Methanothermobacter marburgensis str. Marburg: one gene and its partner. The protein of the gene in region 1 binds, or shares a complex with, the protein of each later gene. Links are inferred from orthologs where the notes say so. Each region holds a gene or a part of one and is shown on either strand. Other genes may lie near its edges.

Evidence for each region.
Region 2: the proteins of hdrA (region 1) and fwdF are in contact, whole or in part, in a cryo-EM structure (PDB 7BKB), measured with the Methanospirillum hungatei proteins. The link is inferred for Methanothermobacter marburgensis str. Marburg from one-to-one orthologs. Residues at the interface, in WP_011448822.1 of Methanospirillum hungatei: Ala269, Val270, Pro272, Val273, Ile274, Lys275, Pro276, Met281, Gly282, Met283, Ala284, Pro285, Asp306, Ser307, Cys308, Val309, Lys310, Cys311, Leu313, Phe349, Pro350, Ile351, Glu352, Tyr359, Lys360, Asp363, Val365, Ile366, Asn367, Glu370; in WP_011448819.1 of Methanospirillum hungatei: Ser2, Thr3, Leu4, Phe5, Pro6, Lys7, Tyr8, Gln21, Leu23, Leu24, Gln25, Gln26, Asn28, Pro48, Glu49, Thr76, Cys78, Ser79, Tyr80, Cys81, Pro104, Ile105, Lys108, Glu109, Gly110, Thr353, Leu355.

Annotation. Positions count from the first base shown.
Region 1 is NC_014408.1:1,603,179-1,606,445, reverse strand. What follows is about bases 21-2,954. They hold hdrA (H(2):CoB-CoM heterodisulfide ferredoxin reductase subunit HdrA), read left to right. Parts: upstream 21-464; coding sequence 465-2,444; downstream 2,445-2,954. Other genes in these bases: glyA (serine hydroxymethyltransferase), read left to right, coding at 2,637-2,954; MTBMA_RS08640 (AEC family transporter), read left to right, coding at 21-282. Also shown: more of MTBMA_RS08640, read left to right, coding at 1-20; more of glyA, read left to right, coding at 2,955-3,267. UniProt on the Methanocaldococcus jannaschii protein: Part of a complex that catalyzes the reversible reduction of CoM-S-S-CoB to the thiol-coenzymes H-S-CoM (coenzyme M) and H-S-CoB (coenzyme B).
Region 2 is NC_014408.1:144,898-148,164, forward strand. What follows is about bases 303-3,236. They hold fwdF (tungsten-dependent formylmethanofuran dehydrogenase subunit FwdF), read left to right. Parts: upstream 303-1,211; coding sequence 1,212-2,261; downstream 2,262-3,236. Other genes in these bases: fdhF (formate dehydrogenase subunit alpha), read left to right, coding at 303-593; MTBMA_RS00680 (helix-turn-helix domain-containing protein), read left to right, coding at 758-1,234; MTBMA_RS00690 (4Fe-4S binding protein), read left to right, coding at 2,276-2,524; fwdD (tungsten-dependent formylmethanofuran dehydrogenase subunit FwdD), read left to right, coding at 2,521-2,913; fwdA (tungsten-dependent formylmethanofuran dehydrogenase subunit FwdA), read left to right, coding at 2,936-3,236. In the rest of the region: more of fdhF, read left to right, coding at 1-302; more of fwdA, read left to right, coding at 3,237-3,267.

The DNA of each region.
Region 1 (3,267 bases):
CTGAACTTCAGGTTCCTGAGGGATTCACTGGCTGATGCCACATTTGTGAGTGCCTTGAGGCTCATAGTATCACCTCTGATTGCAGCATTCATTGTTTATCTGCTGTCATTTAAGGGTCTGGACTTCTCTGTAACGGTACTTGAAGCCTCAATGCCCTCGGCCATGCTTGCAGCGGTACTTGCAATTGAGAATGACCTTGATGTTGACCTTGTATCATCGTGCATATTCATGAGCACAATACTGGGTCTCGTGTCACTGCCAGCATGGTCACTTATACTCTAAAAAGTTTATTTTAAATCCAGAGTATAATGAAAATATTTTTAATTTTTAGCCACCGAATGAAAATAAATGTAATACTATATAAATCTTACTTAAAGTTTTTGATAGAAATGTTTATTTAGCACTGTGCTATACCTTACATCAAATAAATATCATTGCTAGATATCCCTATGCAAGGTGATCTAATGGCAGAAGAAAAAAAAGAAACAATGGAAGAACCAAAAATCGGTGTTTACGTCTGCCACTGCGGTGTGAACATCGGCGGTGTGGTCGACGTTGAGGCTGTAAGGGACTACGCTGCGAAACTACCAAACGTTGTGATTGCAAAGGACTACAAGTACTACTGTTCTGACCCAGGTCAGCTCGAGATACAGAAGGACATCAAGGAACTCGGGATAAACAGGGTAGTTGTGGCTGCATGTTCCCCAAGGCTCCACGAACCAACCTTCAGGAGATGTGTTGAAGAGGCAGGACTCAACCAGTTCCTATTCGAATTTGCAAACATAAGGGAACATGACTCATGGGTCCACATGGACAACCCTGAGGGTGCAACAGAAAAGGCCAAGGACCTTGTGAGGATGGCGGTTGCCAAGGCAAGGCTCCTGGAGCCCCTCGAGGCATCAAAGGTTAGTGTGGATGACAAGGCCCTTGTCATCGGTGGAGGTGTTGCAGGTATACAGGCCGCCCTTGACCTGGCGGACATGGGATTCAAGACCTACATGGTCGAAAAGAGGCCAAGTATCTCAGGAAGAATGGGGCAGCTGGACAAAACCTTCCCAACCCTCGACTGTTCAATGTGTATCCTTGCACCAAAAATGGTGGATGTCGGTAAACACGACAACATTGAACTCATAACCTACGCAGAGGTTAAGGAAGTTGACGGTTACATAGGTAATTTCAAGGTCAAAATCGAGAAGAAACCAAGGTACATAGACGAGGAACTCTGTACCGGATGCGGTTCCTGTGTAGAGGTATGCCCAATTGAAATGCCAAACTACTTCGACGAGGGAATCGGTATGACCAAGGCTGTCTACATACCATTCCCACAGGCTGTCCCCCTCTGCGCAACAATTGACAAGGACTACTGTATAGAGTGCATGCTCTGTGATGAGGTCTGTGAAAGGGGAGCCGTTAAACACGACCAGGAACCAGAGGAAATCGAAATCGAAGTTGGTACAATAATCGTGGCAACAGGATACGACGCCTATGACCCAACAGAGAAACTCGAATACGGTTACGGCCGACACACCAACGTCATAACAGGTCTTGAACTCGAAAGGATGATCAACGCCTCAGGACCAACCGATGGTAAGGTCCTCAAACCATCAGACGGCGAAAAACCAAAGAGGGTTGCATTCATCCACTGTGTGGGTTCAAGGGACGAACAGATTGGAAAACCCTACTGTTCCCGTGTCTGCTGTATGTACATCATGAAGAACGCACAGCTCATCAAGGACAAAATGCCTGACACAGAGGTCACACTCTACTACATGGACATAAGGGCATTCGGTAAAGGATTCGAGGAATTCTACAAACGCTCACAGGAGAAATATGGAATCAAATTCATAAGGGGACGACCCGCTGAGGTCATCGAGAACCCTGACCTCACACTCACAGTGAGATCAGAGGACACACTCCTGGGTAAGGTCACAGAGTACGACTACGACATGGTTGTCCTTGGTGTTGGTCTCGTGCCACCAGAGGGTGCAGAGACACTGAGGCAGACAATCGGTCTATCCAAATCTGCAGACGGGTTCCTCATGGAAGCACACCCAAAACTCAGACCTGTTGACACACTGACAGACGGTGTGTACCTTGCAGGTGTGGCTCAGGGTCCAAAGGACATTCCTGACGCTGTTGCGCAGGCTTCAGGTGCAGCTGCACGTGCAGCAATACCAATGGTCAAGGGTGAAGTGGAAATTGAGCCAATAATCGCAGTTACAGATTCCGATGTCTGCGGTGGCTGTGAGGTCTGCATTGAGCTCTGCCCATTCGGTGCCATAAGCATAGAGGAAGGGCATGCCAACGTCAACGTGGCCCTCTGTAAGGGTTGCGGTACCTGTGTGGCAGCATGCCCATCAGGTGCAATGGACCAGCAGCACTTTAAAACAGAGCAGATCATGGCTCAGATCGAAGCTGCACTCAACGAACCCGCTTCAAAATAGATGGGCTGGGACCCATCAAAACCTTTTCTTTTATCTCTGCTGATTTGATTCTGTTTCAATGCTATTCTGTAGCCGTCTGTTTCGCATCATCTTGCAGGATTTCATCTGATTGGCTCATGATTGGCTGCAAGTATAATAGCGGCACCAATTTTATATTGTAATTTTAACTATTTCCTAATGGAGATGATTTTCATGGTCAGCAATCAGGATTATACCGAGAGGATAAGAGATCTCATGAAGGATCATAACAGCTGGATGGAGTCAAGCATCAACCTCATAGCAAGTGAAAATATAACCAGTTCAAGGGTCAAGGAGGCCCTCATCTCTGACCTTTCACACCGCTATGCAGAGGGTCTTCCCGGTGAGAGGCTCTATGAGGGCTGCAGGTACATAGATGAGATTGAAGAGATCACAATTGAACTCTCAAAGAAACTCTTCAGGGCAGAACATGCAAATGTCCAGCCAACATCGGGTGTTGTGGCCAACCTCGCCTGCTTCTTTGCAACTGCAGATGTTGGCGACCCCATGATGGCCATGGAGGTCCCATACGGCGGCCACATATCACATGCCAAGGTCAGTGCAGCCGGTGTGAGGGGATTCAAAATATACACCCACCCCTTTGACTTTGAAAACATGAACATAGACGCCGATGCAATGAAGAAGAAGATCCTTGAGGTCAAACCAAGGATAATACTCTTCGGCGGAAGCCTCTTCCTCTTCCCCCACCCTGTGGAGGAGGCAGTTGAGGCCGCAGAGGAGGTGGGTGCAAGGATAATGTACGACGGCGCCCACGTCCTTGGCCTAATTGCAGGCGGATACTTCC
Region 2 (3,267 bases), 1.5 Mb from region 1 along the record:
GAAGGGAGGACTTTGATTATGAATCAGCGTCCAGAATATTCGATGAGATAAGGGAACTTGTACCCTCATATGCTGGCATCTCCCATGAAAGGCTGAAATCTGGAGGGATACAGTGGCCCTGCACATCAGAGGAGGACGCTGGAACAGGATATCTTCACTCTGAAGAATTCCCAACACCCACAGGAAGGGCATCGTTCCTGCTGCCTGATTACCAGTTCAGGGGGGTCCCGGAGGAGTATCCCCTGGTCCTTGTGACAGGGCGAAACCTCTACCAGTACCACACAAGGTCCATGACTGCAAGGGTGGAGGAACTGGAATCATTCTCAGACCATGAGGAGCTTCTCATGAACCCCGCTGACGCCTCCTCTATGGGTATAAGGGAGGGGGATACTGTTGAGGTCACATCAGAGAGGGGCTCCCTCAGGGTGAGGGCAGGGGTTACAGATGAGGTGATGGAGGGCGTGGTATTCATGACATTCCACTTTGCAGATGCCCCTGCAAATGTCCTCACAGGCGGAGACAGGGACCCCTTTTCAGGGATGCCTGGACTCAAGTTCACACCGGTCAGGGTGTGTCGCGTCCAGCTAAGATAAGATGTGTGCCACCAAAACACTCATTTATATTATTATCTATTGCTGGCTGACCAGGGACGTGTGCTAACAACACACCAATATATATATATTTTTCTATTTGTTTTTTGTAGAAAATTATTATATACATAGTGGTTAAATGTGTGATTAACACACATGGTGACCCTATGCCGAAACATATAGTTTCTGGACTCAAATACATAGCAGCCGTAAACCTAACAAAACAGGGCCATTCACAGAGAGAGATAGCCAAAGCTCTGAAGATAAACAGATCAACTGTTTCTCACTACCTCAACGGGAGAAACCTCTCATGGAGGTCAATAGAGATTGCAAGGGTAATAACAGAGATGTGTCCAAGGGATTTCCTTCTTCTCACCCACTCCCTTACACAGAACACAGAGATGACAAGGACGATAGTGAAGACATGCCAGCAGAGGGAATTCAAGGGAAACGTCAGGAACTCATGTATTGGGTGCGGGCTATGTGTGGACACATGCCTCAGGAAGGCCATAACCCTCCGAGACCTCAAGGCACATGTGGATTCCGAATGGTGCTGCGGGTGTCTCATCTGTGTGGATATGTGTCCAACTGATTCTATAGAAATAAAGGAGGTAGAAATTGATGGAAACGACCGAAGTAATTGAAGGTAAGAATATTACCGTGGAGCGGACCGGCGAAGAAAACAGAAAGTTGATCTTCCAGGATTGCCTCTGCGCTGTGTGTGGACTGTGTGGCGAGATATGCCCGGTCAGTGCAATCGAGGTTAACCCAACAGGTGCAATGGTCAGAACAGAACAGGACGAGTCAAAGATACTTATCGATGAGAACAAATGTGTCCTCTGCGGTATGTGCAGTTCAATCTGCCCATTCCAGGCTCTTGACCTTCAGATCGATGGAACATCCATAAAAGAACTTGCAGAATACCCTAAAATCCTTAAATCAGCCGAAATTGATGATGAAACATGCATACAGTGCAAGGCATGTGAAACAGCATGTCCACAGGACGCCATAACCATAACAAGGGAACTTCCAGAAAGGAAGGACCTCATCACAGGTGAAATCGAAATAGACAAGGACACCTGTATATACTGTGGCATGTGCGAGGAAATGTGCCCGGTTGATGCCATAGAGATAGAACACCAGATACCAAGTTCATCAAGCCCAACCGTTGCAACCGACATCAACGTGGACGAGGACAAATGTGTTCACTGCGGAATATGTAAGAGGATCTGCCCTGTTGACGCCATAATGCAGGTCTGCAGGATCTGCCCATACGGCGAATACGAGATAAAGGTCCCTGAGGTTACAGGAACCTCCTACATCGACCCTGAGCTCTGTGTGAACTGCGGCTGGTGCCAGGAGATCTGCCCTGTTGATGCTGCAACAGTGACTAAGCCATTCGAGGGAGAACTGATAATCGACCAGGATACCTGTCAGGCATGTGAGACCTGCGTGATGGCATGCCCATGCAACGTTCTCTCATTCCCGAAACCAGAGAAATCCGGTGAAAAACCAACCAAGCTCTACAAGGACGAAAGATTCTGCATATACTGCGGAGCATGTGAGAGATCATGCCCTGTGAACGCCATAGAGGTTAAGAGGAGCAGAATAAATACAACTCCAATCAAATCAAAGGCATGGAAGAACGCCTTTGAATCACTACTCAAATAAATGGAGGTAATCAGATGGCAATTGGACTTAAGGCATACCCTGAACTCTGCCATGGATGCGGAAACTGTGTGATCGCATGTCCCGTGAACGCCCTCAGAAGCCCGGAAGTTGCCGGTGGAAAGGGCCCAACAGATGATGTTGAGATCATCATGATAGTGGAGGACGGGGTTGTAAACATAAAAAACCCTGACCTTTGCGGAAAATGCGGCACATGTGTTGAAAGCTGCCCTGTGGACGCAATAAGACTGGAGGAGTTAGAATGATGGTCATACTCAACACAGGAAGGACAATATGGCAGGGACAGGCCATAGAATCAGGTAAGGATCTTAAAATGTACGTGGATGCAGCTGCAATAATTCAGATGAACGCTGACATGATGAAGCAGCTCGGGATAAACGAAGGAGACAACGTCAAGGTCATATCAGAATATGGAGATGTGGTTGTCAAGGCTGTTGAAGCAAAGGAACCACTACCAGATGGAATGGTCTACATACCAATGGGCCCATGGGCCAACAGGGTCATAAGACCAGATACAGATTCAACAGCAACACCCAGCTTTAAGAATGTACCGGTGGAGATCATACCCACCGATGAAGAGGTTCCTGACATGCCCACCCTCATGAAGGTCTACGGTAAGGTAGGTCAGATTTAATTGGTTCAGCGGGAGGATTCAAATGGAATACATAATCAAAAACGGATTTGTTTACTGTCCTCTTAACAACGTCGATGGAGAGAAGATGGACATCTGCGTCAGGGATGGTAAAATAGTTGAGAGCGTCAGTGACTCCGCAAAGGTCATTGATGCATCTGGAAAAATTGTGATGCCTGGAGGTGTCGACCCACACTCCCACATAGCAGGTGCAAAGGTCAACGTGGGAAGGATGTACAGGCCAGAAGACAGCCGAAGGGACGCTGAAAAGTTCAAGGCAGGAAGGGCCGGAAGCGGTTTCTCAGTACCATCAACCTTCATGACAGGTTACAGGTACGCCCAGATGGGTTACACCAC